DNA from 3 places in the Brevibacillus sp. FW306-2-1A-C05A genome. Region 3 is predicted to be linked to each of the others. Evidence: riboswitches for the same ligand, from Rfam matches in the RefSeq annotation. Region 3 holds a riboswitch; each other region holds the start of a gene.
The links. Region 3 has a riboswitch for cyclic di-GMP ahead of AC3WJN_RS03745 (methyl-accepting chemotaxis protein). Riboswitches for the same ligand answer to the same signal wherever they lie in the genome.
Positions count from the first base shown of each region.

Region 1 (10,480 bases), on a different contig from region 3:
GCAGGGCGAATTTTTCGACCTCTGTCGCGGCCCGCACTTGCCGTCCACTGGCTACATCAAAGCGTTCAAGCTGATGAGCGTGGCAGGTGCATACTGGCGCGGAAAAGCGGAAAACCAGGTGCTGCAGCGCGTCTACGGTACCGCTTGGCCGAAAAAAGCGGATATGGACGAATATCTGCACTTCATCGAAGAGGCGAAAAAGCGCGACCACCGCAAACTGGGCAAAGAGCTGGAGCTGTTCATGTTCTCCGAGGAAGCGCCTGGCATGCCGTTCTACCTGCCAAACGGCTTCACTGTCCGCAACGAGCTGGAGCAGTTCTCCCGCCGCCTGCAACAGCTTGCCCAATACACAGAGGTGCGCTCGCCGTTCCTCATGAACGAGCGCCTCTGGAAAGAATCCGGTCACTGGGATCACTACAAGGAAAACATGTACTTCTCTGAAGTCGACAACGCGACTTACGCCTTGAAGCCGATGAACTGCCCAGGACACATGCTCATTTACAAAAACGCAATGCATTCCTACCGCGACTTGCCGATTCGCTATGCCGAGTTCGGCCAGGTTCACCGCCACGAATATTCCGGCGCGCTGAACGGCATGCTGCGGGTTCGCACCTTCTGCCAGGATGACGCACACGTATTCGTCCGCCCTGACCAGATCGAGAGCGAAATCAAAAACATGATTAAGCTGATCGACAAAATCTACAAAGTGTTCGGCTTTGAATACAGCGTAGCACTTTCGACTCGCCCGGAAGATTCCATGGGCTCCGACGAGCTGTGGGAAACAGCGGAAAGCTCCTTGAAAAAGGTGCTGGAGCAACTGGAAATGCCGTATGAAATCAAGGAAGGCGACGGTGCGTTCTACGGACCGAAGATCGACTTCCAAATTACCGACGCGCTGAAACGCCGTCACCAATGCGGAACCATCCAGCTCGACTTCCAAATGCCGGAGAAGTTCGACCTGACTTACGTGGGCCAAGACAACGAAAAGCATCGTCCGGTTGTCTTGCACCGTGCGATGTACGGCTCCATGGAGCGTTTCATCGGCATCCTGATCGAGCACTACGCAGGCGCATTCCCTGTCTGGTTGACTCCAATCCAGGCGCGCTTGATGAACATCAGCGAGGTGCACATTCCGTACGCCGAGCAAGTCAAAGAAAAGCTGCAACAAGCTGGCATCCGCGTAGAGCTGGATGCGCGCAACGAAAAAATCGGCTACAAAATCCGTGAAGCGCAAGTGCAAAAAATCCCGTACATGCTGGTTATCGGGGAAAAAGAAGTGACAGACGGCACTCTGTCTGTACGCAGACGGGGAGTAGGCGATGAAGGCGCCATGACCGTTGATGAGTTCGTGGAAAAAATCCGCGCCGAAATCAACGAAATGAAGTAAAGCAAAAAGGGCAGTTCTCACCCGAACGGTGGGAACGGCCCTTTTGTTTTTGGCGAAAACGGTGGCGACAACTGCTACAGCTCATTTTCCAGACGGGTAAGCAGTGTTACGACTTCATGGGACGCCCGTTGAAGCTGCTCGTACGCTTCCTGGGCGCCGGCGAGATCCTCGGCCTGGTATTTTTCCACTGCCTGCTTGGCGTAAAAATGTACTAATTTGTGCGGCTCCTCCAGCTTTTTGAATGTCGGGTTGTTGCGCACAAGCGGCGGCAAGTCGCTGTAGTACCACGTCCCCAGTCGGCAGTGATGGTGCGAGGCCATTTCTGCGGCGACCAGGTTTTCCAAACCAAGGAACATGTTGTAAATTTTCCATTTCCACAGCAAATGATCCGTTTTGGCCACGCGCACGATGTCTTTGTAGCTCAATTTGACATTGATCGTAAAGAACGTCTTGCGGTACTCATCCATTTTCCGGCTCAGTTCGAGAATGATTTGCGCGGTGTCTTTGGCGATTTGCTGCGAATGTGTGCTCAGGTCAAAAATCGTGGAGTTGCGGTGGGCGATATCCGTGACAGAAGAAGCCTGTTCCTCGGTCATGGCGGCAATTTGCGAGGTGGATTGGCTGATTTCCTGCATGGTGGACACAATCTTGTTCAGGGCGACATCGGCGAACTGGGCTTCCCCGACGCTGCGCTCCACCAGCTTGCTCGTGCTGTCCATCTGCTCCGTCACTCGCTTCGAAACTTGTTGCAGCGACTCCATGTTGTCTGTGATCCGGCTGATCTGTTCTTTTGTATGCTCGGCCAGCTTGCGCACCTCAGTGGCTACGACTGCAAAGCCGCGCCCTTGCTCTCCGGCCCGGGCGGCCTCGATACTGGCGTTCAGCGCGAGCAGGTTGGTCTGCTCGGCGATTTCCCGAATGATGCGGATGACGTCCTGTGTCTGATGAATCTCCTGATTGAGCTGGTTTACCCTGCTCATGACCTCGACAAAGACGTGGCCCACCTGGCGGATGTCGCCGAGAGCGGCATTGATGATCTGTTTGCTCTGTTCAGCGGATTGCACCGCTTCGTCTGTCCCTTCCGCGACTTTGACCGCGTGGTTGGCGACTTCCTGAATCGAGGCGCTCATTTCTTCCGTTGCGGCGGTGACGCTGTGGCTTTCCTCGATCTGCTCGTCCATTCCCGAGATAAGCTGCTTCGTCGTGTCGAGCTGGGTCATATGGTTGAGCATGCCGGAGATGCCGAACAAAAACGATTTGAACGTCTCTTCCATATACACTTCCACAATCAGTTGCTGATCGAATGCTGCCAATTTTTGCACAGCGGTGACCATTTTCATCATCTGATGCGGCTGATTGCTCCATTTTTCCATCAAAATCGTGGTCATGATCTGAATCAGCAGATGGTGTGCAGAAATAAAATGATCGGCTGTCAGATGAATGCGGCTGTGAACTTGCCCGATGACAATTCTCGTTTTCACGTACTCATGGTTGACTTCTGCTGTGAGAAACTGCTCCAGGTGGACCTCCAAAGTTTTTTTCAACCGCTCCAGGCTGGAGTTGTCGAGGATGATCTTCTGGAGGTGGGGAACGTTAGTGATCGACTGGTAAAACTTGGATACGATCTCTGCTTTAAAGGGGTAAAGCGTGGTAGCAGCCTCTTTGACGTGCGCCAATGTATCCTGATCCACGCCCAAAAAAGACAGGCGCTCTTTCACGCGTTCGCCCACTTCGGTAATGTCAGTTGCGTGGGAAGCTTTCACATACTCATTCCATGGCTTTGCTTTCTTTGCAAAAAATTGCATGCAGACCTCCGAATTTTACATTTTATTGTTTTACTCAAAAATTGAGAAAGAGGGGGCGATTGCCATTGCTGCAGCTTGCCGTTTCTGAGCAGTGGACAAGGCCTTTGTTCTGGGATAAAATAAACCGACCCTACAACGAAAATAGGGTCGGTTGCACTACTCGCTCCCAGCCATTCAAGTGCCCACATACAAACGGCTGATCTTCGCTTTCCTTATTGAAGAGGAATATATAGAGCATAATATATAGTCATATTATCCTATGTTTATACAAAAGGGAATAGTCAAAAAAAACGGTTTGCACATTGGCGTGCACCGGGTCATTTTTCCGATTTTCATCGGCTTGCGACCGCTTTTGCAACAGCGAAAAGTGCAGGAACAGGAGCCGTTCGCAGGCGGAATATGGTACGCTAATAAAAAGCCGGAATCGCATGTTGGACATCAATACGAGACAAACTGGAGATAGAGTGGCATGCCAGGCTCAGCCAGGAAAAGGAGGGTGACCACCAGTGCTAGAGCAGATGCAAGTACGTGACACACGAAAGCGTCCTCTCCGTGATCTGCGCATTTCCGTGACAGACAAATGCAATTTTCGTTGCCGGTACTGTATGCCGGCTGAAATTTTCGGGCCGGAGTTTGAATTTTTGCCGCAGCACAAACTGCTGTCATTTGAAGAAATTACCCGCTTGACCCAAATATTCACAGCGCTCGGCGTGCGGAAAATCCGGATTACGGGCGGAGAACCGCTCGTGCGCAGGGATTTGCCTGAATTAATACGAATGATTCGAAAAATAGAGGACGTTCACGATATCGCCATGACGACCAATGGCTCGCTGCTCGCCCGCCATGCCCAGGCTTTGAAGGAAGCCGGGCTTGATCGCGTCACCGTCAGCCTCGACAGCCTGGACAACGAGCGGTTTGGCATGTTAAACGGCAGAGGCTATCCGGTGGATGCTGTGCTCGACGGGATTCGCGCGGCGGCGGAAGCGGGACTCGGGGTGAAAATCAACATGGTCGTCCAGCGCGGTGTCAACGACCAGGACATTTTGCCGATGGCCCGTTATTTCCGCGAGCAAGGCCATACGCTGCGCTTCATTGAGTTCATGGACGTAGGCAACAGCAACGGCTGGAAGCTCGATCAGGTCGTGCCTTCCAGCGAAATCGTCCGGATGATCGACGCAGAAATGCCGCTCGTCCCGGTCGAGGCGAACTACTTCGGCGAGGTCGCTTCGCGCTACCGCTACGAGGGGAGCGATCAGGAGATTGGGCTGATCTCGTCGGTGACACAAGCCTTTTGCTCTACCTGTACGCGGGCGCGGCTGTCGGCAGAGGGGAAAATGTACAACTGCCTGTTCGCCTCCGCCGGCTATGACTTGCGCGAGCCGCTGCGCAGCGGGCGAAGCGACGAAGAAATCCAGGAGCAGATTCGCGCGATCTGGGAAAAGCGCGACGAGCGCTATTCGGAAGAACGGCTGGACGAAACGCCGGGGCTGCAAAAGCGTCCGAAGGTGGAAATGTCCCACATCGGAGGATAAAAAGCGATAAGCCTTGACAAAGACAACTCTACCTTGTATTATAAGTTGCGTGTATAAACACTTCATACTTCGAGAACAAGCAGAGGCGCCCAGCTTCTCACCTGGGTCGACGTCCGACACGACTGTTGACAGGTAACTCTTATGCAAAGATCCTTGGATCTGATGAAATTGCTTAGGTGAGATATGTGCGGGCGCAGATGCGTTCGCACATTTTTGTTCCTTCTCGAAATTGACGGAGGTGGCAAGTATTAGCAAGGATCAAATGTTAATCAACGAAGCGATCCGTGCCCGTGAAGTCCGTTTGATCGGCGCTGACGGGAGCCAATTGGGAGTCGTACCCTTCAGGGAAGCGTTGCGCATTGCCCAGGAAGCCGAACTGGATCTGGTAAACGTTGCTCCGACAGCCAAACCGCCTGTATGCCGTATCATGGACTACGGAAAGTTCAAGTACGAGCAGGCGAAAAAGGAGAAAGAAGCACGGAAAAACCAGAAGATCATCGAGCTGAAAGAAGTGCGTTTTTCTTCTAACATCGAAGAACACGATTTTCAAACCAAGCTTCGCAACGTCCGCAAGTTCTTGGAGGATCACCACAAGGTGAAGTGTACGATCCGTTTCCGTGGACGTGAAATCACCCACTCCGAAATCGGGCTTGGCGTTATGGAGCGTGTAGCTGCTCAGTGTGAAGATCTCGCTACGCCTGAGCGTAAACCGAAGATCGAGGGCCGCAGCATGATTATGATTCTGGCTCCGAAAGCGGAAAAGTAAGATAGTAGTTTAGACAGGAGGACTTTTCAGATGCCTAAAATGAAAACCAACAAGGCTGCTGCAAAACGTTTCAAAAAGACTGGAAGCGGCCAATTGAAGCGCGACCGCGCATTTGGTAACCACATGTTCGCCAACAAAACGACTAAGCAAAAGCGCCACCTGCGCAAAGCTGCACTCGTTTCCAAAGGCGATCAAAAACGCATGGAGCAAATGCTCACTTACCTGTAAGTTTTCGCATCATTACACACATTACGCAGCATGAGCTCCCTAAGCGCCTAGCAGTAGGCCGCCATGCTGGAAAGACCAGGAGGAGTTTAGTATGCCAAGAGTAAAAGGTGGCATTGTTACACGCCGTCGTCATAAGAAAATCCTGAAGCTGGCGAAAGGATACTTCGGTTCCAAACATCGCCTGTTTAAATCCGCTAATGCGCAAGTAATGAAATCCCTGCTTTATGCATACCGCGATCGTCGTCAAAAGAAACGCGACTTCCGCAAACTGTGGATCACCCGTATCAACGCGCAAGCTCGCCTGAACGGTCTGTCCTACAGCCGTCTGATGCACGGCCTGAAAGTGGCTGGCATCGAAGTGAACCGCAAAATGCTGGCTGACCTGGCTGTGAACGACAAAGCTGCGTTCAACGAACTGGCAGCAGTTGCAAAAGGCAAACTGAACGCGTAAGCACATACGCAAAAAGCAAAGCCGATCTTTCCTGGTGGGGAAGGTCGGCTTTTTTTGCTTGTCGGAGAGGCTCTCCCCTATGAATGAACATCCGAAAAGCGCAAGGGCAGCAAGGAAACGCCATCGTTTTTTTAAAGAAAATGGACAACGGGCGTAGAGGCGGCTCCGTCTCAGGTTGGAGCAAAAAACAATCTCCCGTCCGTGTCGAGAGGATGGCTCCCTGCCGTACAATAAAAAGCGTCAAAGGAAAACATTGGATAGGAGAGAGTAGAGATGAAAAAACAAAAGTGGATGGTAATGATGGGTGCAACTGCGGTGGTCTGTTCGGCGCTGTTCGTTCCGGGAGCGTTCGCCAAAGAAAAGGATGATGCCTACGTAGCACCCGTCGTCTTCATCACAGGAGCACCGGCGGCACAAAATGTAGACCAGGCGAATCTCAACACGATTCCGACAGGCAGTTCGTTTATTTTCCCGGCAGCAAACAGTGACTCTGACAAAAAATAAGAGGGAGCAATCCGCGAGGAGCGATCGGGCTACAGGTCTGGTCGCTCTTTTCGTTTCTTTCGGTGCCGTCGCGGCAGTTTTGTCAGCAGGACGAATCGCCACTTCCTGCCTCCCGACATATGATGGTGGGGGAATCCTAGCAGGAAAGGAGTTTCGCTGATGAGCAATCGCCAGAGGATGGCGGACGAAGAGCTGCAAGTGTGGGCGTACCGGATGGAAGCCAAATCCCCGCAGGATGTGCTTGTTCTGGCGGTGGAACACTTCGCAGGCAACCTCGTCCTCGCCTCAAGCTTCGGTGCCGAGGATGTCGTGCTGATCGACATGCTGCACAAACTGGCCCCGACGATACCTGTTTTTTATCTCGATACGAACAAACATTTTCCCGAGACGTACGAGACGCGCGACAAGCTGGAGGAGCGGTACCAGACGAAATTTATCCAGGTGCTGCCCCAGATGACTCTGGCTGAGCAGGAGAAGAGCCACGGAGACAAATTGTGGGAGACAGACCCGAATCTGTGCTGCCAAATCCGCAAAGTAGAGCCTTTGACACGGGTGCTGTCCGGCTACGACGCCTGGATTACCGGCATTCGCCGCGATCAGGCGCCTACCCGCGCCAATGCGAAAAAAGTGGAATGGGACGATAAATTCAAGCTGGTGAAGTTCAACCCGCTCGCGGACTGGACGATGGACCAGGTGTGGGCATATATACACGCGAACGATGTCCCCTACAACCCTTTGCATGACCGCAATTATCCAAGTATTGGCTGCAGTGTTTGCACCCGGCCTGTCCAGTCAGGGCAGGACCCGCGCGCGGGCCGCTGGGCCGGCTTTGACAAGACCGAATGCGGCCTGCACAAGTAAGGGAACAAAAGGGAGGACACGCTATGCATACGATCTCGCCACACGGTGGGACGCTGATTGAACGGCTGGAAAGTCAGCCGGAAGCGATAACCAGAGCCGCTGGCAAAAAAGCAATCGTGGTCGATCAATGGACGTTGTCTGACATAGACTGCCTCGCCATTGGCGCCTTTTCCCCGCTGACAGGCTTTCTTTGCGAGGACGACTACCATTCCGTCGTGGAGCGGATGCGGCTCGCAGACGGGACGGTTTGGCCGCTGCCCGTGACGCTGGCAGTCGATGCGGCCGAGCACGCGGACATCGAGCCGGGGGATGCGGTATGGCTGCGCGGCGAAGATGGCGAAGACTACGCCATACTCCAGGTGCAAAGCCTCTACCAGCCCGATAAAGCCCGGGAGGCAAGACAAGTGTTTCGGACAGCGGACCGGGCGCATCCGGGAGTGAAAAAGCTGATGGAAAAACCGGGGCTGTACGTGGGCGGTCCGGTGCATGTGCTCAAGCGGCCGCAGCCCGAGCGGTTTGCCGAATATTATTTGACGCCGCGCGAGACGAGAGAGCTTTTTTCCCAAAACGGCTGGAAGAGCGTCGTCGGCTTCCAGACGCGCAATCCCGTCCACCGGGCGCACGAATACATTCAAAAGGCGGCAATGGAAATCGTCGACGGGCTTTTTCTCAACCCGCTGATGGGGGAAACCAAGTCAGATGACATCCCCGCGCAAGTGCGGATGAAAAGCTACCTCGCCCTGCTGGAAAACTACTACCCGAAAGAGCGCGTGCTGCTCGCGGCCTTCCCGGCGGCGATGCGCTACGCAGGTCCGAGAGAAGCGGTATTCCACGCGCTCGTCCGCAAAAACTACGGCTGCACGCACTTCATCGTAGGCCGCGATCACGCGGGCGTGGGCGATTACTACGGGACATACGACGCGCAGCACATCTTCTCTGCATTTGCGCCAGAGGAGCTGGGCATCCAGTTGCTGTTTTATGAGCACAGCTTTTATTGCACAGCCTGCCAAGGAATGGCGACGGCCAAGACGTGCCCACACGCTGCAAGCGAGCATCTGACGCTGTCCGGGACAAAAGTGCGCGCGCTTTTGCGCAGCGGCCAGACCCCGCCGCCGGAATTTACCCGTCCCGAGGTGGCGCAAATTTTGATCGAGGGACTTCGCGACAATCTGTAAAACAAGTTTGCGAACAAAAGGGAAGGGCGGGCATTGCCGGTCCGTTTCCTTGCCCGAGAAAGGGGACAAGCCGAAAGAAAATGTATCCGCTTTCACGCAAAAACCGCGCCGTTCCGGCATTTTCTACTGAGCATCCGTTCGGACGAAAGTATAGTAAAATCTTTTTGTTTTCGTTGACACCCCCAAAGTGCCTAGCTATAATCAGACGTAACACTTTATTTTCTGACAACAACAATATTAGAAATATTGTTATAATAGCAGGCTATGACGAGGATGGTGCGCGTCTCCCCTTTTACAGAGAGCCCTGGTTGCTGAGAACGGGCATAGGGTACGCTGCATTGCTCACCTCTGAGCTGTTTTGCTGAAATTTGCCTCGTGCAAAAAGTAGGGAAAACCGATTGACACCCGTTAGCGTGTTACAGTCCGCATTTGCTGTGACTGGCTGAGATCGGCTGACCGCGAGGCGCCGATAAAGTTGGGTGGTACCGCGAACCCTTTCGCCCCAAAAGACATGGAAACCGAACCGTGTCGGGGCGAAAGGGTTTTTCTATGTGTCCATAGGTATTTTTTATAGCTGCTTTAAGAAGTGGGAGGAGGAGAGGAAAATGAGTGTTGAAATGGCCGAATTGCAGAAAAAGAACGGCATTCCACCGATTCAGTTCGGGGAGGAAGTGACAGGAGCAGAAACGCTTCTGCGCTGTCTGATCCTGGAGGAAGTCGAATACATTTTCGGCTACCCAGGCGGAGCGGTGCTCCCGATCTACGATTCCTTGTACGGGAGCTACTTCAAGCACATCCTGACTCGCCATGAGCAGGGCGCGATCCACGCAGCAGACGGATACGCCCGCGCTACTGGCAAACCGGGCGTATGCATCGCCACTTCCGGTCCGGGGGCGACCAACCTCGTAACCGGAATTGCGACAGCCCAGATGGACTCGGTTCCGCTGGTGTGCATCACCGGAAACGTAGCCCAGTCGCTGATCGGAACCGACGCGTTCCAGGAAGCGAACATTACCGGAATCACCATCCCGATTACGAAGCACAGCTACTTCGTCCGCGATGTCCGCGAGCTTCCGCGCATCGTGAAGGAAGCGTTCCACATCGCTTCTACAGGTCGTCCGGGCCCGGTCCTCATCGACATTCCAAAAGATGTGGCCAACGCGAAGGCGCCGTTCACTTATCCCGACAAGGTCGAGATTCGCGGCTACCGCGACACGCTCGTGCCGACAGACGAAGAGGTGCAGACATTTGTTGACGCGATTGGCGAAGCGAAGCGCCCGGTCATTTTGGCAGGCGGCGGCATCATCGCCGCAAAAGCCGAAGCAGAGCTGCTCGCTTTTGCGGAGAAGACGCGCATCCCGGTTATCAACACGTTCATGGGGCTGGGCGGTTTCCCGGGCACGCACGAATTGGCGCTCGCCATGCCGGGCATGCACGGCAGCTACACAGCCAACCAGGCGCTGCTCAATGCGGACTGTGTCATCGGCCTCGGCGCTCGCTTCGATGACCGGATCACGATGGGACGCACCAAGGAGTTTGCTCCGAAAGCCCGCATCGTCCACGTCGACATCGACCCTGCCGAGCTGGGGAAAAACGTCGAGACAGCCGTCACTGTGGCAGGCGATGTGAAAAGCACCCTGGCCAAAGCGATTCCGGTTGCCCGCAAATGCGATTCCGAGGCGTGGATCAGCCAGTTGAGGGAATGGCAGGCACAGTATCCGTACAAGTACAAAAAAGACGGCGACGTACTGAAGCCGCAAGCGGTCATTGA
Region 1 covers NZ_JBYSWV010000009.1:87,324-97,803, reverse strand. Annotated here, with positions in the region: gene thrS (threonine--tRNA ligase) at 1-1,387, shown strand, start outside; gene AC3WJN_RS08885 (methyl-accepting chemotaxis protein) at 1,462-3,192, opposite strand; cyclic di-GMP riboswitch class II at 3,329-3,412, opposite strand; gene moaA (GTP 3',8-cyclase MoaA) at 3,711-4,724, shown strand; gene infC (translation initiation factor IF-3) at 4,987-5,490, shown strand; gene rpmI (50S ribosomal protein L35) at 5,521-5,718, shown strand; gene rplT (50S ribosomal protein L20) at 5,810-6,169, shown strand; gene AC3WJN_RS08860 (hypothetical protein) at 6,443-6,673, shown strand; gene AC3WJN_RS08855 (phosphoadenylyl-sulfate reductase) at 6,833-7,534, shown strand; gene sat (sulfate adenylyltransferase) at 7,558-8,709, shown strand; gene ilvB (biosynthetic-type acetolactate synthase large subunit) at 9,315-10,480, shown strand, end outside.
Region 1: it holds a riboswitch for cyclic di-GMP, as region 3 does, so the genes downstream of both, AC3WJN_RS08885 (methyl-accepting chemotaxis protein) here and AC3WJN_RS03745 (methyl-accepting chemotaxis protein) in region 3, are expected to answer to the same signal.

Region 2 (10,480 bases), on a different contig from region 3:
GGCCAAAGCGCTGGATAGCGAGCGCAGCCGCTTCCTGCTCCGCATAGCCCTCCTCCATCAACTCTTGCTTCATGCTCGTCACATGATCGAGCAACTCGTCCTTCACGTCCTGCTTTTCCCGCCTGGAGCAGGGCAAACCATTGACGACTTGATCGACGTATTCTTCCAGTTTCACGGTCCTACTCACTTCCCTCGTTGCAGAGCGCAACCAGCCGCGTCAGACTCTGCCAGTCTTTCATCTTGTCTGCCAAAAGCTTTTGCCCCTCCCTGGTGATGCGGTAATACTTGCGGCGACCGCCTTCCTTCGACTCGCCCCAGTACGATTCCACGGCCTTCTGGTTCTCCAGCCGCTTCAAAGCCGGGTACAGCGTCCCTTCCCCGATTTCATAGACTTCCTCGCTTTTCTCGCGGATCTTTTTCGCCAGCTCATAGCCGTATTGATCCTTTTGCGCAATCAGCGAGAGCAGCAGAAGATCAATGCTCCCTTTCAGCAACTCCTTGTTCACAGTAACAACTCCTTCCAAGCCTGAGTAGAGAGTAGCACATTATACATCGTGTTACAAGGTAGTTGAAAAAGAAAAACGACAACATTTATTGATCCTAAATTACTATTGGCAAAAATAAAATAGGTAATATAGACTATTTTCGACAAGCACTTCCATAGATCGACAGGATGGTTCAGAAAATTCCTCCTTACTCCACAACTAGAATACAGGTCCGAAGAACCGGGCAGAAGGAAGATGTCCCGAGCAGCACACGCGAGTCGCCTTTCATTTTGTGACTTCATTCTCTCAAACAGGAGGAATACACATGCTTGCTACCCTTCCACACTATGCTCTACATACGGTTCTCTTGGCTCATTTTGTCATCGGTGCGTTATTTTTATATTCCGAATACAAGTTTTTGAGTAAAATAAAAGCCTCGGAGAAATAGACAAAAAGGAGTATGGCGCGAAGTGAAATCTTTTTTTCGCCAATGGTTTTCTCGTAAAAACAAGACCGAAGAAGAGCCCAAGTACAAGCAACTGGATTCCGACCTCATCAAAGCCACCCGCTACGACTTGGAGTCGCAACACCTTTACATCCAGTTTCACGACGGCCGCGAATTTGTCTACTGCAAAGTCTCCCCTTATGCCTACAACGCCTTCCTGAATGCCGATTCGTTCAGTGAGCATTTTCACTCGTTTATTAGCCAACGCTATTTGCACTACCAGGTCATGTAATTCAAGCCGTGGGCCGGGCACGCAACAGCCCTCCGGGAGCCTCCAGAGGGCTGCTTTGTTATTTCAACGCCCGCTGCAAAAAGGCGCGCGTCCGCTCGTGCTGCGCATTCGTAAACAGCTCTTCCGGCGTTCCCGACTCGACAAATTCTCCATTATCCATAAACATAATCCGGCTCGCTACTTCTCTTGCAAAGCCCATCTCATGCGTGACCACCATCATCGTCATATGCTCGGAGGCAAGCTGTTTGATGACCTGGAGCACTTCGCCCGTCAGTTCGGGATCGAGCGCAGACGTCGGTTCGTCGAACAGCAAAATGTCCGGGTTCATCATGAGCGCTCTGGCAATCGCCACGCGCTGCTTTTGGCCGCCTGACAGCTTGGCGGGATAGACGTTTGCCTTGTCTGATAGCCCGACCTTCTCCAGCAACTCCCCGCTTCGCGCGCGAATGACGTTTTCCGGCTCCCCCTTGACCACCTGCGGCGCAATCTCCAGATTTTCGCGCACGGTCAGATGCGGAAACAAGTTGAAGTGCTGGAACACCATCCCCATCTTCCCCGTGATCCGCTTGATCTGCTGGCTGGAGCTGTAGACGCCGTCTTTCACCAGAAAGTCATCCGCGACACGGATGCTCCCGCCATTTACCTGCTCCAGATAGACCAGGCTGCGCAGCATCGTGCTTTTTCCCGAACCGGACGGGCCAATCACTGCGACCACATCGTTCTTTTGAATCTCAAACGAGACATCTTTCAAAACTTCCAGCTCGCCAAACGATTTTTTCAGATTGCTTACTTGAATGATCGCCATTTCACGCCAGTCCTTTATTCGAATTTAAATCTTTTTTCCAGCCATTTAAAGAACAGAGTCAACAAGAGGGTCATCAGCAAATAGATGACGCCCGCGATAAAAAAGGGAACGATCGTAAAGTCCCGGTTCACAGCCGTTTGCGCGTAATGCAACAGCTCAGGCACTGCGACCGCATAGAGCAGCGCCGTATCCTTCACAAGCGTGATCGATTCGTTCGACACGGCGGGCAGCGCTACGCGAAACATTTGCGGCAAAATGATTTTGGTCGTCGTCTGCCATTTGCTAAAGCCGAGCACTTGTGCCGCCTCGTACTGGCCTTTGTCGATGGACAACAGCCCGCCCCGGAAAATTTCCGCAAAGTAGGCCGCGTAGTTCAACACAAAGCCTACGCAGGCAGCGACAAAGCGATCCATCACCAAATATTCGCCAATACCGGGCAATAGCGGCAGCCCGAAGCAAATAAACAGCAGTTGCAAAAGCAGCGGTGTCCCGCGCATCACGTACACGTACGTGTGTGCCAGCCACGCCAGCGGCTTTACGCTGCTTTTTGCCATTAACGTAATGAGAAAGCCCAACGGGATCGAGAGCACGATGGCGATCAAAAACAGCAGGATCGTCATCTGCGCTCCTTCCAGCATCGGTTTTGTAATCGAAAGGATGTAGTCTGCGCTCATATTTCATGCTCCTATGTGGATTAGGCAGGCTTTGGCTTTCCTGGCAGGAGCCTGACCTTGTTTTTTCGTCGTGACATAAGCGTGGCTTCGCCCATCTTCCTGGCGAAGCCATCGTTTCTTTCATTATTTCAATACGCGATCCTCGCCAAACCATTTTTCCGAGATTTTCGCGGCGGTTCCATCCTGATTGAGCGCGTCGAGCGCCTTTTGCAGCTCGTTCAGCAGCGCTTCGTTGCCTTTTTTCACCCCTACGCCGTACTCTTCAGGAGACAACGATTCGTCCAACAATTTGAACGTTCCCTGATCTTTGGTCATGTAGTAATCCGCCACGACCTGGTCGATGACCACGGCATCGACGCGGCCGATTTTCAGGTCGCTCAAAGCCAGTACGTTGTCCGGGAACTCCGTGATCGTCTTCACCTGGTTTTTCAGCTCGCTTGCATTCAGAGCGTCAGCGGCAGAGGACAGCTTTTGCAGCCCGACAACTTTGCCAGACAAATCCGCGAGCTTCGTCATATCGGAATTGGCCAGCGTCACGACGACCTGCGCGTTTTTCAAGTACGGTTTCGTGAACAGCACTTTTTGTTTGCGCTCATCCGTAATCGTGTATCCGTTCCAGATCAGATCAATCCGGCCGCTGTTCAATTCAGATTCTTTGGAACCCCAGTCGATAGGCTGAAACTCGACCTGCTTGCCCATCTTTTCGCCAGCGGCGCGAGCGTAGTCGATATCGAAGCCGACCAGCTCGTTTTTCTCATCGCGGAAGCCCATTGGCGCAAATTTGTCGTCGATTCCGATAATCAGTTTATTGGCGTCAGCGCCTGTTTTCTCGCTGGAGCAGCCCACTACCAGTGAAAAGACAGCTCCGAAAAGCAGTGACAGCAAAGCAAATTTTTTCATCGTGATTCTCCCCCTAGTTCGGCTAGTCTCTATTTGTTTTTACTCTGATAAAGTGGTAATACGTTAACAAGGTATCATGATAGCACATCATCCAAAAAGAGTCGAGACTTTAGCAAAGAAAAGCGCACAGGAAAAGCATTCCTAAACAAAAAACGCCGGATTCCCCAGCGTTTTGCCTGTTCGCGCGCGAGACGGGCTTGCAGGCGCTTTCGTCCTGCAGCCGATCAGCAGATGCACGTCTTTCTTTTTTGTCCGATCTTGCCGCGCTCTTCGATTTTTTTGATAGACTCCGTCGCCAACGGGACCTTGCACGCCGTCTGGCCTACATCCACCTGGACTTTTCCGATCGCTTCCGCTGTCTGCACCGCTTCCGCATGCAGTTCCGTGACAGACGCGCCAACCGCGATGACAAACTGGTTCATGACATAGCGTACCCGGTTTCTTTCCTGATGGATCGTCTGCTTCACCCGCGCAAGCAAGGCGCTGATTTCCGCCAGGTCGAGCTGCTCGTCAGGCGTGATCGACAAGTAGTTGGCGTACGTGCTCCAGCCGCAAGCTGCAATCATCTCCTCCTCCGCTTCGATCCACTCCCGTACCAGCTCCAGGGCGAACGAGCTTTCGGCGGCAACACCCGCAACCGTGTACTCGGCCAGCATGTACCAGTACGCCTGCCTGACCCAGCTTTGCAGTTGTTCCTTCGTCACCGTCTGCGGGTCGATCGCCAGGCCCGCCAAATACATCGCGTCGTGATTGCCCGTCTCGTACAACGCTTGCACCAGCTTTTGATCGCGCTTGACTGCCTTCACCAGCTTTTTCATGTCGCCGATTCGCACGCCAAAAAACGGCTCCCTGGCACCATGGCGCATGAACGTCTTCTTCGTCTGCTCCGTGCCCAACGCTTCCAACTGTTGCATGACTTCTTCCACGGTCATTCGCGTCCGCCTCCCTTTTTTCCTAGTTTACCCATTTTCCGGCTGCTTTCTCCCTGCTACAAGAGCGGGAAAAGGTAGCGCAAGATCATGATCGAAACCATCCCGACGACAACCGTGCCCAGCAGGCTGCGGGTCACGATCGCAACCAGAAACGTCGGAATCGCCGCCAATAGCTCGACATTGGCTAGTAGCGACAACTTTCCCTCCTGCAAAAACAGCTCCTGCCCGACCAGTGCAGCCATGACCGCGATCGGCACGTAATGCAGCCAGCGGACGCCCCACGCGGGAAGCTCCATGCGCGACAGCACCATCAAGGGCAGCACCCGCGGCAAAAACGTGACCAGCGCACTGCCTACAATAATGAGGAAGATATCCCATCTCACTTCCATCTTTCGATCACCATCCCGATTGTCGATGCGCACAGCGTAGCTACGATGACGCCAAGGTTGCCCGGATACAAGACAGACACGCCTACAGCAATGACGACTGCGCTGATGGCGACGACGATATCGAGCCGGATTTGCTTGCGGCTCATCATCGCCAGCACCAGCAAGCCGATAAACATCGCCGGCAGAGCGAAATCAAGGCCCAACTGCTCGGGATTGGCGATCCACTGTCCGAAATAGGCTCCCGCCAAATTGGCCGCAATCCAGTTCAGGTAAGCCGTCACATTCAAACCGTGCATCCATTTTTCGTCGATCTGCTTGCGCTTCGCCGCCTCGTTGATCGCAACCCCGAACGTCTCGTCTGTCAGAAGCGAACCGACGAGCATGTTCCGAAACGCCGTCAGATGGCGGAAGTAGGGCGACAGAGCCGCGCTTAGCAAAATATGCCGCAAATTCACAAACAAAATCGTAATGATAATTCCCATCGCCGAGCTTCCTGCGGCAATCATGCCCGCAGCAATAAACTGCGCCGAGCCTGCGTACAGCAAAATGCTCATCAAGGCAATTTCCATGATGCTCAGCCCAGCGGTCTTTTCCAGCACACCTGCCGCAAACCCGATGCTCAAATACCCGAGCAAGGTTGGAATGCAATCCTTGACCCCCTGCATGAAGCTTCCCTGCTCACCCGCGTTCGACAATGCTTCTACTTGCAGTTGTTCTCGCCCCACTGCTTCTCCCTCACTCTCTCTTTATTTCACTCCGGCTTGCGCGCTTGCCTCCTGCTTCGCTCCGCTTACTTGAATCTCTTCCCGGTGACCACCTGGTACAAGTCCGGCTTGCTGCGCCAGAGCGCTTCGACCTTATCCGGGCCGAGCACCTTTGTCACTTCCGCAAACATAATATCGTGGCGAATGTACTCGACAGCGACCAGAACGAGCGCCGGATCCTTCGTCTTGACCGCCCAGGCAGCCGTATTTGGCGTGAAGTTGGCGATCAGCACTTCCTCCAGATCACGCGCGACGATTGTAAGATGCCCGCCCATCCGTTCCTCGGCCACATCAGGCGCCATATAGTCATGGTGATACGTCGTCCCTACGCGCGTCTCTTGCTGTCCAAACAAAACGGTAAAGACGGAAATCCCTTCTTCGGTTCGTCTGTCCACCGCCTCCTGGATAAAAGGCACCTGAGGCTCCCAGATCGACAGCCACACTTCCTCGCCAGCCTGCTCGATCATTTGCCTCATTTCCATGAGCACCAGCTCGTCACCGCTAATTCGCCGAATGACGTCGATCTCTTGCTCGGACTCTAAGGCCGACAAGTTTTTTTCCAAATAGTCGAAGGACGCTTCGAACTGCCCGCGCAGCCTGCGGACCAGCTCTCTTGCTGGCAGCGGCGCATACGTGACAGGCTCGGAAGGCACGGTGTAAACAGCCCCTTTGTCAACGAGCTTGCCCACGACTTCGTAAATCATGGAGCGCGGCACGCCAGAGCGTTTGCTGATTTCGTATCCGGTGATCGGAGAGTGCTTGAGCAGACTGATGTAAGCCTTGCACTCGTACTGGGAAAATCCGAGCTTTTGCAATTCCTTGTATATGTCTTCCATCCCGACCTCTTAGTAGTTAGTTTTATACTCACTATAGGTTCAGGTTCGTTCCTTTGTCAATGTGCTTTTCCCGGCACAAGCGAAAATAAAAAAAACCCTCCGTGAACGAGGGCCTTTTTGGCAAGCAAGCAGCCTAAGCGAGATCGCGCACTTTAATGTAAGAAACGTTTCTTACATTAATCACGATGTCATCGTATTGCAGCCACCCATCCTTTTGGTTGGCGACCATTTGGATGATTTCTTCCGGCTCGGTTGTCTCGATCTTAACCAGCTCGCCACCGGAAAAGTGAAACTCAATCGTTTTGGCCTGACTCATTTTCGCATCCCTCCTGTTCTTTCTAGTTATCGGACGGATGGTAAATTTTTGTTACGCACCAGGCGCAAGTAGCTGAGTCGGCCATTGGCAAAAGTCCCGGCACAACCTGACTATATTCCTATCTTTTCTCTGTTTTTCCTCGCATCTTTCTCTGTCCAAACTACCAATTTGGAGCGGACTATTTATGAACAATCGGTTACTTTACCCTACCAAAACTTGACAAGATTGTTTCTCTTGGATTATATTTTGCATAATTCGACACTTCTATACATTTTTCGCAAATGAATGACAAAGGCAAAGTCATCGAAAGGTGGCGACGCAAAACCACGGGTCTAAAGTCTTTGACCATGACAGCCGGGTTGCCATACATCATGAGCATAGCAGGAAGATGATGGTGACTTTGGGCTATTTCCGCATGGGGAATGGCCTTTTTTATGCTCACATGGAAGAAAGGAGGCGCCATTTTATCGATCAACACTAGACTTGTACATGAAAAAACAAAGAGAGAGAAAAATGGAGTGGAGTATTATGTACAAACTGGTTGATTCAGCACAATCTTTGGCTCTTTTCCATCAAATCAAGGAAAGTGTCTGGACCTCAATGGGCTTCGAGATGGAATACGCCAAAGATGGTTCCGACGTCTATCTTTTGTTGTCGGATGAGGACGAACCAGGCGGGACTTTTGAATTTACACCACATGAAAAATCTTCTGCTTATCTGCAAAATTTGTTTCAGGATGTTTTGACGAGCGATATGAAAGTTGTCGAAGTGGACAGTTTCGCTGTCTTGCCCAAGTTCCGCGGAAAGCTGGGACGATGGGGAGTTGCCCTCATGATCGATTATGCAGAAAAACACGGATATACGCATGCAGTCGGTTTGGCAGATCCGGCTTTTTTTCAGTTGATTAACCGTAAATACAACGTCAGAGCGACGCAAGTGAAAGAGATGGTCTTCTACAAAGGGGCGAATGCCATTCCGACCGTCTTCCACCTGCAAGAAGCCTATTTGAACAAGGACAAGCCCGAATTTGCCTGGTATCAAGAGCTTTGCAAACAAATAAAAGTTGAGGTTAGCTGACATGGAACTCTTACAAAGAAGAAATAACTGGGTGGTCATTGTTTTTGCGAGCATCATTACCATCGTCCAGATCGTGAACCTCATCATGGGGGTTCCGTTCTCCTTCGTTTTAACCGTGCTGGGGATTTTGTACGGGGTGCTCGCACCTTTTGCCTACCTTTCCAACCGGCCAGCCTGGCGGGACAAGATGGCTCCCTTCATGAAGTTTTTCAACTTCGCTGTCATCGGCATTTTCATGTTCGTCATCGTGGGACTCGATCCTTGGCTGGTCAACATCATGACGATCATGTTCTTCGTCGCGGTCATGGGCATTTATCAGGACAAACTGATTAACATCTTGACCATCATCGCAGCCATGGGGATCGTCACCTACTATTTCCTGACGAACGGCGAAGCGATTTTCTACACGTCCGATCCTGTTCATTTGATGTACTACTTGCTGGCCTTCTGCTTCGTATCGGCGACAAGCATGATGCACGCAGTTTTCAACAACAAGCTGCAGCGGGAAAGCGAGGAGCAAAAGCAGCAAGCGATCGCCTCCAAAGAGTCGCTGCAGCGCATTTTGGACCAGATCAACGAATCGCTCAACTCCGTCCAGGAATATCAGGAGAATTTGAACAAGGTTACAGATGGCGTCAACGTCCGCGCGGTGGAGACAGTGGCTGCCCTTCAGGAGATCATGCGCTCCTTCTCGATCCAGACCGACAACACCAACGAGTTGCGCCGCGAGATGGGCACGACCAACCTCCAGGTAGAGGACATGACCCGCTCCGTGACCGAAATGCACGAATACGTAGAATCGACCAAAGAAGCGACCAATGAAAGCAGCAAGCGCATCAGCAACATCGGCAACGACTTCGAGCGCTTTATCAAGGACATTCAAGGCACGAACAAGCTGATCCAAGAGCTGAACAAAGAAACGGAATCCATTGAAAAAATCATCCAAACGATTTCGGAAATTTCGGCACAGACCAACCTGCTGGCGCTCAATGCGACCATCGAGGCTTCCCGTGCAGGCGAGCATGGTCGCGGCTTTGCCGTCGTAGCGGACGAGGTGCGCAAGCTGGCCGAATCTTCCAAGCTGTCCTCCGAATCAATCTCTACCTTGTTGATGACGATTCGCGAAAAAATGAAGCTCGTCTCCGACATGATCTCCGAGTCCCAACTGTCGTTTGAGAAAAACAGCGAAGGGATCATGGAGGTTCAGGAAATGTTTACGAACGTGGACAACTACATGCACAACTTCGCCGAGAAAACGAAAAATCTGCAAGAGTTCATCGTCCACGTCCACAGCATGATTCAGGAAGTCAACGCCAAAGTCGAGGTCAACGCAGACATCACCGACAAAAACAAGGAAAGCCTCGAAGAAGTCCTCGTGCTCGTCTCCGAGCAAAAAGAGGAAATCGTCAAAGTATCCGGCGGCTTCGAAAAGATCGAGCAACAAATTCGCGGTTTGAATACGTAAGCAGCAAAGCTGGCTGGATTTTTATGCAACTGCCCTCTCTTTTGTAGAGGGCGGTTTTTTTGCGTGCATGTCTGGATAATTGTGGAATCGGCGAGATTTTTTTATAAAATTCATTTTTCTACATAGCATGTCCCGCCTGTATCGCTTATAATACACATGGAATTTTTACAGTTCTCTTCCATCGTGAATCGATCCAACGCAAAGAGAGGCCTAAGCCATATGCCTGTTTTTCATCGTTTTCCAACGAGCCAGGGGAAAAAGATTGGTTTGACTACCCTTTTGACGGGTCTTGTTTCCTTGTCCATTCTGTTGACGCTGACGATTCTTCTCGTAGCCTCGTATCAATCGAAAAAGAAGTCGCTGATTGATACGACTCTCACTCTTAACTATTCGAGCGCAAGCAAAATGAGCCAAATGATCGACTCCCTGTTCCTATCCATGCGCAGCAGCCTGCGCTATTCCGCCACCGTTTTAATCGACCATCCCTCACGGACGCAACAAGAAGCCATCGAACATCTGGAGATTCTTCGCAAAAGCGGCAACTACTTCAACTCGCTTACTGTCGTAGATGAAACCGGAACGGTTCGCAGTGTGTCCCCGCCATCGCTCGGCACTGTCGGACAGAAGCTTACGACCAGGGAAGCGCAATACGCACTGGCATTGAAAAAGCCTTACATCTCATCGCCCTACATTTCCAAAAAGTACAAGCGCCTCCTGCTGTTTATGAGCGAACCGATCTTTGACAAGGACGGACAGTATCGCGGATTCGTCGGGGGAACGATCTATTTGCAGGATCACAACATTTTGAACATGATTATCGGCAACCCGGAGATAGATACGAGCGGCTCGTCTTATTCGATTGTCGGCTCGAATGGACAGTTGCTGTTCCATCCGGACAAACAGCAGATCGGCCAGAACATCCAGTCCAATCCCGTCGTACGAAAGCTGCTCGCGGGCAACAACGGCTACGACCAGATGTTGAGCATCAACGGCGATCACCTGCTGGCCGGGTATGCGCAAGTTCCGGCAAACGGCTGGGGAGTCATCGTCACTTCGCCGATGGAACTCGTTTACAACGAGCTGCACAGCCAGGTGCGAAT
Region 2 covers NZ_JBYSWV010000007.1:1,965-12,444, reverse strand. Annotated here, with positions in the region: gene AC3WJN_RS07360 (VanZ family protein) at 1-175, opposite strand, end outside; gene AC3WJN_RS07355 (PadR family transcriptional regulator) at 180-506, opposite strand; gene AC3WJN_RS07350 (KTSC domain-containing protein) at 956-1,222, shown strand; gene AC3WJN_RS07345 (amino acid ABC transporter ATP-binding protein) at 1,281-2,027, opposite strand; gene AC3WJN_RS07340 (amino acid ABC transporter permease) at 2,042-2,701, opposite strand; gene AC3WJN_RS07335 (amino acid ABC transporter substrate-binding protein) at 2,825-3,601, opposite strand; gene AC3WJN_RS07330 (DNA alkylation repair protein) at 3,826-4,533, opposite strand; gene AC3WJN_RS07325 (AzlD domain-containing protein) at 4,590-4,922, opposite strand; gene AC3WJN_RS07320 (AzlC family ABC transporter permease) at 4,913-5,587, opposite strand; gene AC3WJN_RS07315 (TrmB family transcriptional regulator) at 5,713-6,522, opposite strand; gene AC3WJN_RS07310 (hypothetical protein) at 6,656-6,838, opposite strand; cyclic di-GMP riboswitch class I at 7,122-7,205, shown strand; gene AC3WJN_RS07305 (GNAT family N-acetyltransferase) at 7,367-7,915, shown strand; gene AC3WJN_RS07300 (methyl-accepting chemotaxis protein) at 7,917-9,380, shown strand; gene AC3WJN_RS07295 (sensor domain-containing diguanylate cyclase) at 9,600-10,480, shown strand, end outside.
Region 2: it holds a riboswitch for cyclic di-GMP, as region 3 does, so the genes downstream of both, AC3WJN_RS07305 (GNAT family N-acetyltransferase) here and AC3WJN_RS03745 (methyl-accepting chemotaxis protein) in region 3, are expected to answer to the same signal.

Region 3 (10,480 bases):
TTCCACCTTCATCAGCTTTTCCCGGTCGATCAGTGACAAAAGCCGCCGGGAAATCGAGTCCATGTCCCGCGAAGATTTGTTTTGAATGTTTTCCTTAATAATCCCGATCAGCTCGTGGTCATCGAGATGCTCGGCAATCAAACGGCTGATCGCCTTTCTTTTGGACGCCTCGTTTCCCAGCAGCTCGACTCCGTATCCTCGCTTTCTCAGCAAGGTCAGGTCGTAACGGCCGAGCAGTTCCTCGAGATCGTCCAGGTCGTGGCTGATCGTGGCGGTCGTTACCTTCAGATCAATCGCCAGCGAAATCAACTTGACGGGTTCTGTGGCTGCCAGCAGGGAGCAGAGGATGATCGCCTTGCGTTCCTCGGCGGTAAACTCCGTCGTCGTCTGGTGCAGGACAGACATTTTCAGCGCCAGCTTTTGCTCGGGTGTGCCTACAACCTCTACCCCGGCCCCCGTCTTGCGCACCAGTTCCAGACCGCTTTCGGCAAACAGCGGGTCGAGGGCGTCCAGCTCCCTGTGGACGGTTCGCGTGCTCACGCCGATTCGCTCGGCGATCTGCGCTACGGTTATGCCCTTTTTCTCCTGCAATAAAATTTCCATGATCGATCGCTGCCGTGAGGATACATGCATGCCCTTGCTCCCTCCTTAACGCCAAAGAGGGAAAACGCTAGCTTTCACTAGCGTTGATCCCCTTTTACCCCAGCCGTTTGACCAACTTGTCATACTCCGGACTATTCAAGAAGTTATCAATGGAGATGTGCTCGGCAGACGGTGCTTTTGCCCGCGCTCTCTCTGTCAGCGACTTGTGCGTAATGACGATGTCGGCATCATCAGGAATGTCGTTGATCGCGGTGTTGATAACCGTGATCTCGCCAAGTCCGGCATCCTTGAACTTTTTGCGCAGGGATGCCGCCCCCATTGCGCTGGAGCCCATACCAGCGTCGCAAGAAAAGACTACTTTTTTCACATCGGCAGCCACCACTGCTTTCGCCGCCGCTACCTCTTCTCCTTCTGCTGCTGGTTGCTTTTTGCCTTTCAGTTCCTGCATTTTTTCCGTCGCTTTTTCCAACTCGTCCTCATCGGACTTGCCGCCCATTTTCAGCAATGCAGCCGCGATGACGAAGGAAACGACTGTCGCTGCAACAACCCCTGCCAACACTGGCAGCAAGCCGCCCCGCGGAGCCATTGCACTGAGAGCGAAAATGCTACCTGGCGATGGCGATGACACCAGTCCTGCTCCAAGCAGCGTGAAGGTGAAGACCCCTGCCATTCCGCCGCCTATTGCCGCCAAAACGAGGCGCGGATTCATCAAGATGTAAGGGAAGTAAATTTCGTGAATACCACCGAAAAAGTGAATGATAACCGCACCTGGCGCCGACTGCTTGGCGTTGCCGCGCCCTGCCAGCCAATATGCCAATAGGATTCCCAAGCCAGGCCCTGGATTTGTCTCCATGAGGAAAAAAATTGATTTCCCTGTTCTCACTGACTCTTCCAGTCCAATCGGACTAAAAATACCGTGGTTAATTGCATTGTTCAAAAACAGCATCTTCGCCGGCTCGACTAAAATGCTTGCGAGCGGCAGCAATCCTGCATCCACAATCACTTGAACACCGGAAGCGAGTGCTTTGCTAAGACCAGTCACGACCGGACCAATCGCTAGGAATGCTATTATCGCAAGCACCCCCCCAATTATTCCCGCCGAAAAATTGTTAATCAGCATTTCAAAACCAGAACGAATTCTGCCTTCAAGTAGTTGGTCCACTTTTTTCATGATCCAACCACCGAGAGGTCCCATTATCATTGCTCCCAAAAACATCGGGATGTCTGATCCAACTATAATCCCCATTGTGGCAACGGCCCCTATGACACCGCCACGTACATCGTGAATCATTTTCCCACCCGTGTATCCGATCAAAAGCGGTAGCAGATACGTAATCATTGGAACAACCAACTTGGCCAGTTCCTCATTAGGCCATCGCCCCGTGGGGATAAACAACGCCGTAATCAATCCCCAGGCGATAAACGCGCCGATGTTCGGCATCACCATCGCACTGAGAAACCGCCCAAATTTTTGTACCGAGACTCGCACACCGCCGGAAGATTGGTTCTTTGTCGCCAAGTTCTCCATACTGGACCCTCCTTTACCCTGTCTATAAAAATGTTGACATGATTAAACAGATAATGTGCACACCTCAAATATAAAGCGTTTACATACGCGTCACAACAAAATCAAAGCGCGAATTTGTCGTCCTTATTGTTGCCAAAACTTAATAACGGCTAAAAAAAAGACTTCCGCTCCGCAGAGCCGAAGTCTCTTTTCCTTAAAAATCTTCTCTTTCCACCTTCATCACTTTTCCCGTTTCCGCATTGACCTCGACTCAAGAATCTGTCACATTCTCTCCCAGTGTGTCGGGTAATATCAAAGGAATACCCGTTACCGTAGGCGGTTCCATTAGTAGCACTGTTGGCTACACATTAAATGTCCCTGCCAATAAAACTGTATATATGGGATACAGAGTGAAATATAGCGTTGAAGAGGGGACTAGGGAAATGATTGACCTGGTCACTGGAAAAGTCGTCTCTAGTAACACCTATGTTGTTAAAAATCCGAAATTCGGTGAATACAAACTAATCGACGCAAAGTGATCCCCAAGTAACAAACAAAAAGGATTGGCTAACCAGCTAATCCTTTTTGTTCAGAATGAAGTATCCTAGTTTTGAAAGTGTGTACATAGCGAAGATAGACATTAATGTCTTAGAAATGACGTAACCATCAACGGCCAATTGATATCCCGGGGGTATTAAACTCTTGGGATTAAACCAAAAGTAAACGGAAACTACCGCAGGTATCAGTATCAGAATTTACGCTATGACATGCCTGTTTTCCATGGAGATTCTGCCACCTTATACGATTATTAGTCATTCTGACTGGAATCCATTTTGACAATGATTGGCTTTAAATTCAAGAGAAATTTTTACCAAAATATCCCTCATTCTCCATTTCTTTCTTGCATGCAAAAAAAGCCGACGCAATCACCATTGCATCGGCTTTTCCTTATCGGTAGCGCTTAGCGCTGTTTGTTATATGGTCTTCCTGCGGACTCGCCGCTGCGGGAGCGGGACTCGCCGCCGCGCGGGCGGGAATCGCCACTGCGAGGACGGAACTCGCCGCTGCGCGGGCGAGGTGGGCGTTTGCCGCCGAAGCCGGAGCCAGAGCCGTATCCGCCTTTTCCTTTCGGGAACGTCTTTTTCTTGCCTACGCGCAGAGGCGCTTCTTCGGTCAGGCGAACCGGAGTCATATCCGGCTCTTTGGTCAGCAGCTTGAGGGCAGCAGACACGAGCGTCACAGAATCAATATCCTCCAGCAATTGCTCCGCCAATGTTTTGTAGGCGCTCAAGTCTTCGCGGCCGGACGCCTCCAAAATTTTCTCCACGGTCAAACGCTGCTGGCCTTCCAACGCTTCTGCCATCGTCGGCACCGAACGACGCTCCATGCGGCGGTTTGTCGCGCGCTCGATCAGACGCAGATGGTCGATTTCGCGGGAAGTGACAAACGTGATCGCCAGACCTGTTTTCCCGGCACGACCCGTACGGCCGATACGGTGAACGTAGCTCTCGGAGTCTTGCGGAATGTCGAAGTTGAATACGTGCGTTACGCCGCTGATATCCAGACCGCGGGCAGCAACGTCTGTCGCCACCAGCACCTCGATCGTGCCTTCCTTGAACTTGCGCAGCACGCTGTCGCGTTTTGCCTGGTTCAAATCGCCGTGGATTCCTTCAGCGCCGTAGCCGCGCTTGGTCAGCGCTTCCGACAGCTCATCTACACGACGCTTGGTGCGCCCGAAAATAATCGCCAGCTCAGGCGAGTGAATATCGAGCAAGCGGCAGAGCACGTCGAATTTTTGCTTTTCGGCAACTTCCATATATTGCTGTTCGATGTTTGGAACGGTGACTTCCTTCGGCTTGACGGAAATCAGTGCCGGCTCTGTCATGAACTGCTGCGCGATTTCCTGAATCGCTCTCGGCATAGTCGCAGAGAACAGCAACGTTTGACGGTTGTCAGGCACTTCTTGCAAAATTTCCTTGATGTCATCAATGAAGCCCATGTTCAGCATTTCATCCGCTTCGTCCAGGACGACGATCTCGATCGCGTCGAGGCGGATGGTTCTTCTGCGCATATGGTCCATAAAACGTCCCGGCGTTGCCACGATGATTTGCGGACGCTTTTTCAGCGCCTTGATCTGGCGGGTAATGTCTTGACCGCCGTAGATCGGCAGCGCGGAAATGTTTTTGAACTGGGCGATCTTGTTGATTTCTTCTGCTACCTGCACAGCCAGCTCGCGAGTCGGCGTCAGGACAACCCCTTGAATGTTGCCGTTGTTTTCATCGAGGCGTTCCACCAGCGGAATCCCGAATGCAGCCGTTTTCCCTGTACCTGTTTGCGCCTGTCCGATCAAGTCCCGGCCTTGCAGAGCAACAGGAACGGTTTGCTCCTGAATCGCAGTCGCCTCTTCGAATCCCATATTGCCAAGCGCTCTTACAACAGAATGATGCAAACCAAAATCATAAAATGTAGTCAATGAACGTCAGTCTCCTTTTACTTTACCTTCTTCTATAAAATCCTCACTAAAAAAGGGCACTATTCCTTACAGCCGGAACATGCCCTTTTATCTCCGATTGTACATAAGCACCCCACAAAGAACATAGCTGTAATCGTACCATGCATCCTGTAAAATTGCAAACGGCATTTGTGCCCATTTTCCTCTAGTCTCAACAGATTGGCGCAGAAACATACCTCCGTTAACTGCAAAAACAAAAGCAGCCCTGCCCGGATCATCCAGACAGGACTGCTTTCTTCCGTCATCGCGCTTTCATACCCGGCACCGCGATTATTTTACCCATTTATGGAACAGCTCGTCGAATTTCCCTTGCAGCTTCATTTCGTCCATCCAGACATCGAGATAGCTGGCGAAAATAAAGTCGCCGCGCGGAATCATGTACGCTTTTTCGCTGCGGGTAAACGGCTTGTCCGTCAGAGCCGCGTACAGGCGGGAATCGGCTTTGGAATACACCATGGCTTCGATCGTGTCGGTAATCATCACATCGTATGTGCCGTTGGCGACAAGGCCAGGGATGTCCAGGTTGTTTTGCACGACAGTAACGGTAGCGTTTTTCAAATGGTCGCGCACGAACTGTTCGTTGGTACCGCCCGGATTCACGCCAATGCGCACTTCTTTTTTATTGATGTCTTCCAGGCTTTTGTACTTGTCCTTGTCCTGCACGCGAATCAGCGGAGCTTTTCCGAACTCGATGTACGGATCGCCCATGTGCGCTTTTTTCTGGCGATCGGTGTTGCGGGTCACGCCGCCGACCGCGATGTCAAATTTGTTCGCCAGCAGATCGTCCATCAGCGTCGGCCAGGAGGTTTGCACGAAGCGCGCTTCTACTCCAAGGCTTTTCGCAAACTCTTTCATCGCGTCGATGTCGTAGCCTTCAAATTCGTTCGTTTTCGGGTTCAAATATGTGAACGGCTTGTAGTCGCCCGGTGTGCCCACGAGAATGTATCCCCGTGCGATAATCTCGTCGAGGCGGGACTCAAACTGTTTGTTTTCCTGTTTGTTTTCCTGTTTTTTGACCGCTTCCACTGCTGCGGTCTGCCCGGTTTGCGCGCCTGTAGTAGCAGCAAACGCTCCGGTTCCAGTCATCAGCATCGTTGCAGCGAGCGCGCTCGCCATCATTCTTTTTGTCCACTTTTTCATTAGATTCTTCTCCTCCCGATTGTCGATCAGTCTGTCTCATGCCCATCTGCTGTTTCGAGCTGTCTCATCCCTTACATGGCATCCCCCCTTTAACCAGGGACGGGCTTTAGCCTTACAAGGTCTTACAAGGTGAACTTGCCTACGCCCTGCTGCAACTCCTCCGTGACCGTGTTCAACTGCTCGACCGAACGGGCAATGTCCTGAATGGCTTGCAACTGTTCGGCCGTGGCCTCCACGACCTTCTGCGCGTCTTCCGAGGCAAGCTTGGCAATGTTGTACATTTCGTCGACCGAGGCGCTCACCTGCTCAGAGCCTGCAGACATTTCCTCCGATGCCGCCGACACCTCCAAAATATGGGCGGCAACATTGCGCGACGATTCCAAAATATGCGCGAAAATATCCCGCACCTCTTCGATCATCGAAATGCCTTCCTGCGCCTCGCGATTGCCGGTGTTCATCACTTCTACCGCGTGGCGGGTATCCTGCTGGATTTCCCCGATCAGCGCCGCGATTTTCGCAGCCGACTCCTCGGATTGATGCGCCAGATTTTTCACTTCTCCCGCCACGACGGCAAAGCCGCGGCCGTGCTCGCCAGCCCGCGCTGCCTCAATCGACGCGTTGAGCGCAAGCAGGTTGATTTGCGAGGTTAACTGGCTGATCGTATCGAGAATCCCTTCGATCTCCTTGGATCGGCTGTTCAAGCGCTCAATGGCTTCAGCCGCTCTGGTCGTGCCCTCTCCGATGCTGCCCATTTGCCGGACGGCCTGCTCGACGACTGCTGCGCCTTGCTCGGCCTGATCCGATGCCTCGCGCGCCGCTTCGGACACATGCGCGGATGTCTCTGCAATTTTCACAATCCCCGCCGCCATGTCATTCATGGACAAGGCGACGTCCTTGGAGCTGGTAGCCTGTGCCTCGGCCCCGCTGGCAATCTGGTTGATTGACGTCCCGATCCGGTTTACGTTTTCGGTCGCGTGTTCAATTCCTGCCGACACTTCATGCGTAAAGCGCAGCACCTGCTCCGACGATTGCGACACGCCTTCGATCAAGCCTTTCAAGTGCGAGACGGTCTGGTTGAAGTCGCGGGAAAGCACTGCGATCTCATCTTTTCCGGCCACCGTGACCGTCTCTGTGAGATTGCCCTGGGCGACGACATTGACGGCCTGGTTCAGACGCTGGATCGGTCGAACCAAACGAACCGACAGCCAGTACACGAAAATGATGCCCACCGCCAGAACGACCAAGGAAATAGCCAGCAGCTTGATCGACAGTTCGTTGACCGGAGCGTGCAGGTCTTTGGCCGGAGCAGTGATGAACACTCCCCAGTTCAATCTGGTCGAAGCGTAGGAGGCGAATTGCGCCGCTTGTCCCTCTTCGTATTGAATGATTCCGCGACCGCCCTGTGCCGTTGCTTCAAAGGCGGTTTTCAACTCAGGAATATTGCTGTCGAGCACCGACTGCTTCAAAATGACTTCGCTGTTCGGATGCCAAATATACGTTCCTTTTTTGCTCACCAAAAAGGCATAACCGCTATGTCCGAACTTCTCCTCGGAAACGGTCTTCTGAATCTCGTTGATCGGAATGGTCGAACCGACATAGCCGTATTGGCGATTGTCCTTCATCAGCGGAACGATGATCGTCACGATGTAGTTGCCTGTCCGCTGCGACACGACCGGCTCGGAAACGATGATTTTCCCCTCGCCTCGTCCTGCCTCCTGAAAATGCGGACGATCAGACGGGTTCGTCTCCTCGCCCTTGAAGTTGATGACTTTTTTGCCGCTCAGGTCATAGGAAAAGAAAAACGTCTCAAACTCGGGGTTTTTCTTCTGCGCCTCCTGAATCAGCTTCAAGTCATGGTCGAAATTGTTGTCGGCGGAAATCATCTCTCCGATCGTTTCAACAATTCCGATTTTTTCTTGGAAAAAGCTGTCGATTCTGATGGAAAGATTGCTGGCCGTAAGTTCCGCTTCTTTGTCCAGGCTGGACGACAGCAACTGCGACGAGCTGTAGTAGCTGGCACCGCAGACCGTACCCAAGCTGACAATCAAGAGCAGGCACATGACGACGATTAGCTTTTTCTTCAAACTGGATTCCATCTCACGCTGTACCTCCTATCTTTTTTTGGCAACAAAAAAGACTGCCACCCGGACAGCCTTCTTACGTGTACGGCATGGCAACCCGGCTATCGTAGCAGCAGAAGATGCGCTCTGCTTGCCTTAGACCCGTGGCTTTGCGTCCCTGCCTTTCAACAGGTTTGCCTTTGTCATTTTTTGTCGTTTTATCTGTATAAAAATACTATAGCACAACATCGGAAAAATGTGGGTTAACTTTAAAATAATGGCTTGGATTTTTTTCCACACAAAATCTATACCCAAATTGTTTGACAAGTAAACTACTTTCTGCGAAATAATTGCGAAAAAATCGTAAAAAGTCTGACAGCTTGTTGTTGGTGTCAGCCTGTCGTCCACTTTTGACTTCTTCGTTTAGCTCAGCCCTTCCACGTGCCCGTGCTCATCCACATACAGCGATTCGGCCGCAGGTTTCTTCGGGAGTCCCGGCATCGTCACCAGGCTTCCGGTCAAGGCGACGATGAAGCCTGCTCCTGCCGAAATCCGCACTTCGCTCACCTGAATGGTAAAACCGACAGGGGCGCCAAGCTGATCGGCCCGATCTGTAAAGGAGTACGGCGTCTTCGCCATGCACACAGGCAGATGGGACAGCCCCATTTCCTCTACCTTCTGGATCGTTTTTGTCGCCAGCGGCGAAAAGACTACCCCGGAGCCGCGGTAAATTTCTTTGACCACCGTCTCAATCTTTTCCTTCACGCCGAGGTCTTCTTCGTACAAAAAGCGGAATTGCCCAGGGCGCTCTGCCGCGCGCGTCACTTTTTCCGCCAGTTCGATTGCGCCTTCTCCGCCTTCTGCCCACGCCTTGGACAGCGCCGCCTCGGCACCTGCCTCCTGGCACAGCGCCATGACTGCGTCGATCTCCGCTTGGGTATCAGTGGCAAAATGGTTGATCGCTACAACCGCCGGCACGCCGAACTTCTGCAAGTTTTCCAGATGGCGACGCACGTTGGCGAAGCCTTTTTCCAATGCGGCGAGGTTTTCTTCGGCCAAATCCGGCACTTTGATTCCGGCGTTGTACTTCAAGGAACGCACGGTAATGACCACGACTGCTGCCGATGGCGTCAGCCCGGCTTTTCTGCACTTGATGTCAAAAAACTTCTCCGCGCCCAGGTCAGCGCCGAAGCCCGCTTCCGTTACGACGTAGTCGGCCAGCTTCAAGGCTGTCTTCGTGCCGATCACGCTGCTGCATCCGTGCGCGATATTCGCAAACGGACCACCGTGGACGATGACTGGCGTGCCCTCAATCGTTTGCACGAGGTTTGGCTTGATCGCTTCCTTGAGCAGTACGCACATCGCCTCGACCGCATTGATTTCTTCCGCCCGGACTGGCTTGTCTTCAAAATCGTAGCCGATGATGATGTGGTTCAGCCGCTCGCGCAAGTCGGCGAGGTTCTCGCTCAGGCACAAAATCGCCATGATTTCCGATGCGGTCGTAATCATGAAGCCGTCTTCGCGCGTCATGCCGTTGCCGTCTCCCAGCCCGACCACGATATTTCTGAGCGCGCGGTCGTTCATGTCCATCGCCCGTTTCCAGACGATTTTTTTCGGATTGATGCCCCGCGGATTGCCGTGGAAAATATGGTTGTCGATCATCGCCGCAAGCAAATTGTGCGCCGCGGTAATGGCGTGAATGTCGCCAGTAAAATGCAGATTGATTTCATCCGCAGGGAGGATTTGCGCCTTGCCGCTTCCGGTAGCTCCTCCTTTTATCCCCATGCACGGGCCAAGGGACGGCTCGCGGAGCGCTGCAATCGTCCTTTTTCCAAGCAGATTGAGCGACTGCGACAAACCAATCGTGGTCAGCGTCTTGCCTGCTCCTGCCGGATTGGGATTCATCGCGGTAACGAGAATCAGCTTGCCATCAGGTCGGTCTTTTATTTTATCCCACAGCTCATCAGAGATTTTTGCCTTATACTTTCCGTAAAGCTCCAGATCCTGTTCATCGATACCTGCTGCCTTGGCAATCTCAACAATCGACTTCATACCTGCCTCCCTGCCTTGCGAAATGTTTATTTACCAATCTTCTACATTCCACATTGCAGTTTGTTCTCCTTTCCGGCGCTCCACTTTTCGCAAAAAGAAAACCTGCATTCTGTTGCGCATTCAGAATGCAGGCTGTCATTATTTGTCGAATATTTTTCCCGGGTTCAAAATGCCGTTCGGATCGAGGACTTGCTTCATCGACCGCATCACGTCCAGCGCCGCTCCGTGCTCCTTGCGCTGGTATTTGACCTTGCCGACTCCGACGCCGTGCTCTCCGGTGCACGTCCCGCCTCTGCCGAGCGCGTACTCTACCAGATGCGCATTCAGCGCCTCGGCGCGCGCCATTTCCTCGGGATCATGGACGTCTATCATCACAATCGCGTGGTAGTTTCCGTCGCCCACATGCCCTAGTACGGCTCCGTCCAGACCCGAGCGGTCAATAGCCTGTCGGGCGTCGACCACTGCTCCGGCCAGTTCGGAAAACGGCACGCATACGTCTGTCACCATCATCTTTTTCCCTGGCGACTTATGCACGAAGGCGTAGGCCAGATTGTGGCGGGCATCCCAGAGCACAGCCCGCGCCTTGGAATCGGTCTCGAACAAAAA
Region 3 covers NZ_JBYSWV010000002.1:176,152-186,631, reverse strand. Annotated here, with positions in the region: gene AC3WJN_RS03765 (BglG family transcription antiterminator) at 1-633, opposite strand, end outside; gene AC3WJN_RS03760 (PTS mannitol transporter subunit IIBC) at 698-2,131, opposite strand; gene cshA (degradosome RNA helicase CshA) at 3,072-4,583, opposite strand; gene AC3WJN_RS03750 (transporter substrate-binding domain-containing protein) at 4,893-5,762, opposite strand; gene AC3WJN_RS03745 (methyl-accepting chemotaxis protein) at 5,885-7,858, opposite strand; cyclic di-GMP riboswitch class I at 7,932-8,031, opposite strand; gene AC3WJN_RS03740 (formate--tetrahydrofolate ligase) at 8,246-9,898, opposite strand; gene AC3WJN_RS03735 (FAD-binding oxidoreductase) at 10,013-10,480, opposite strand, start outside.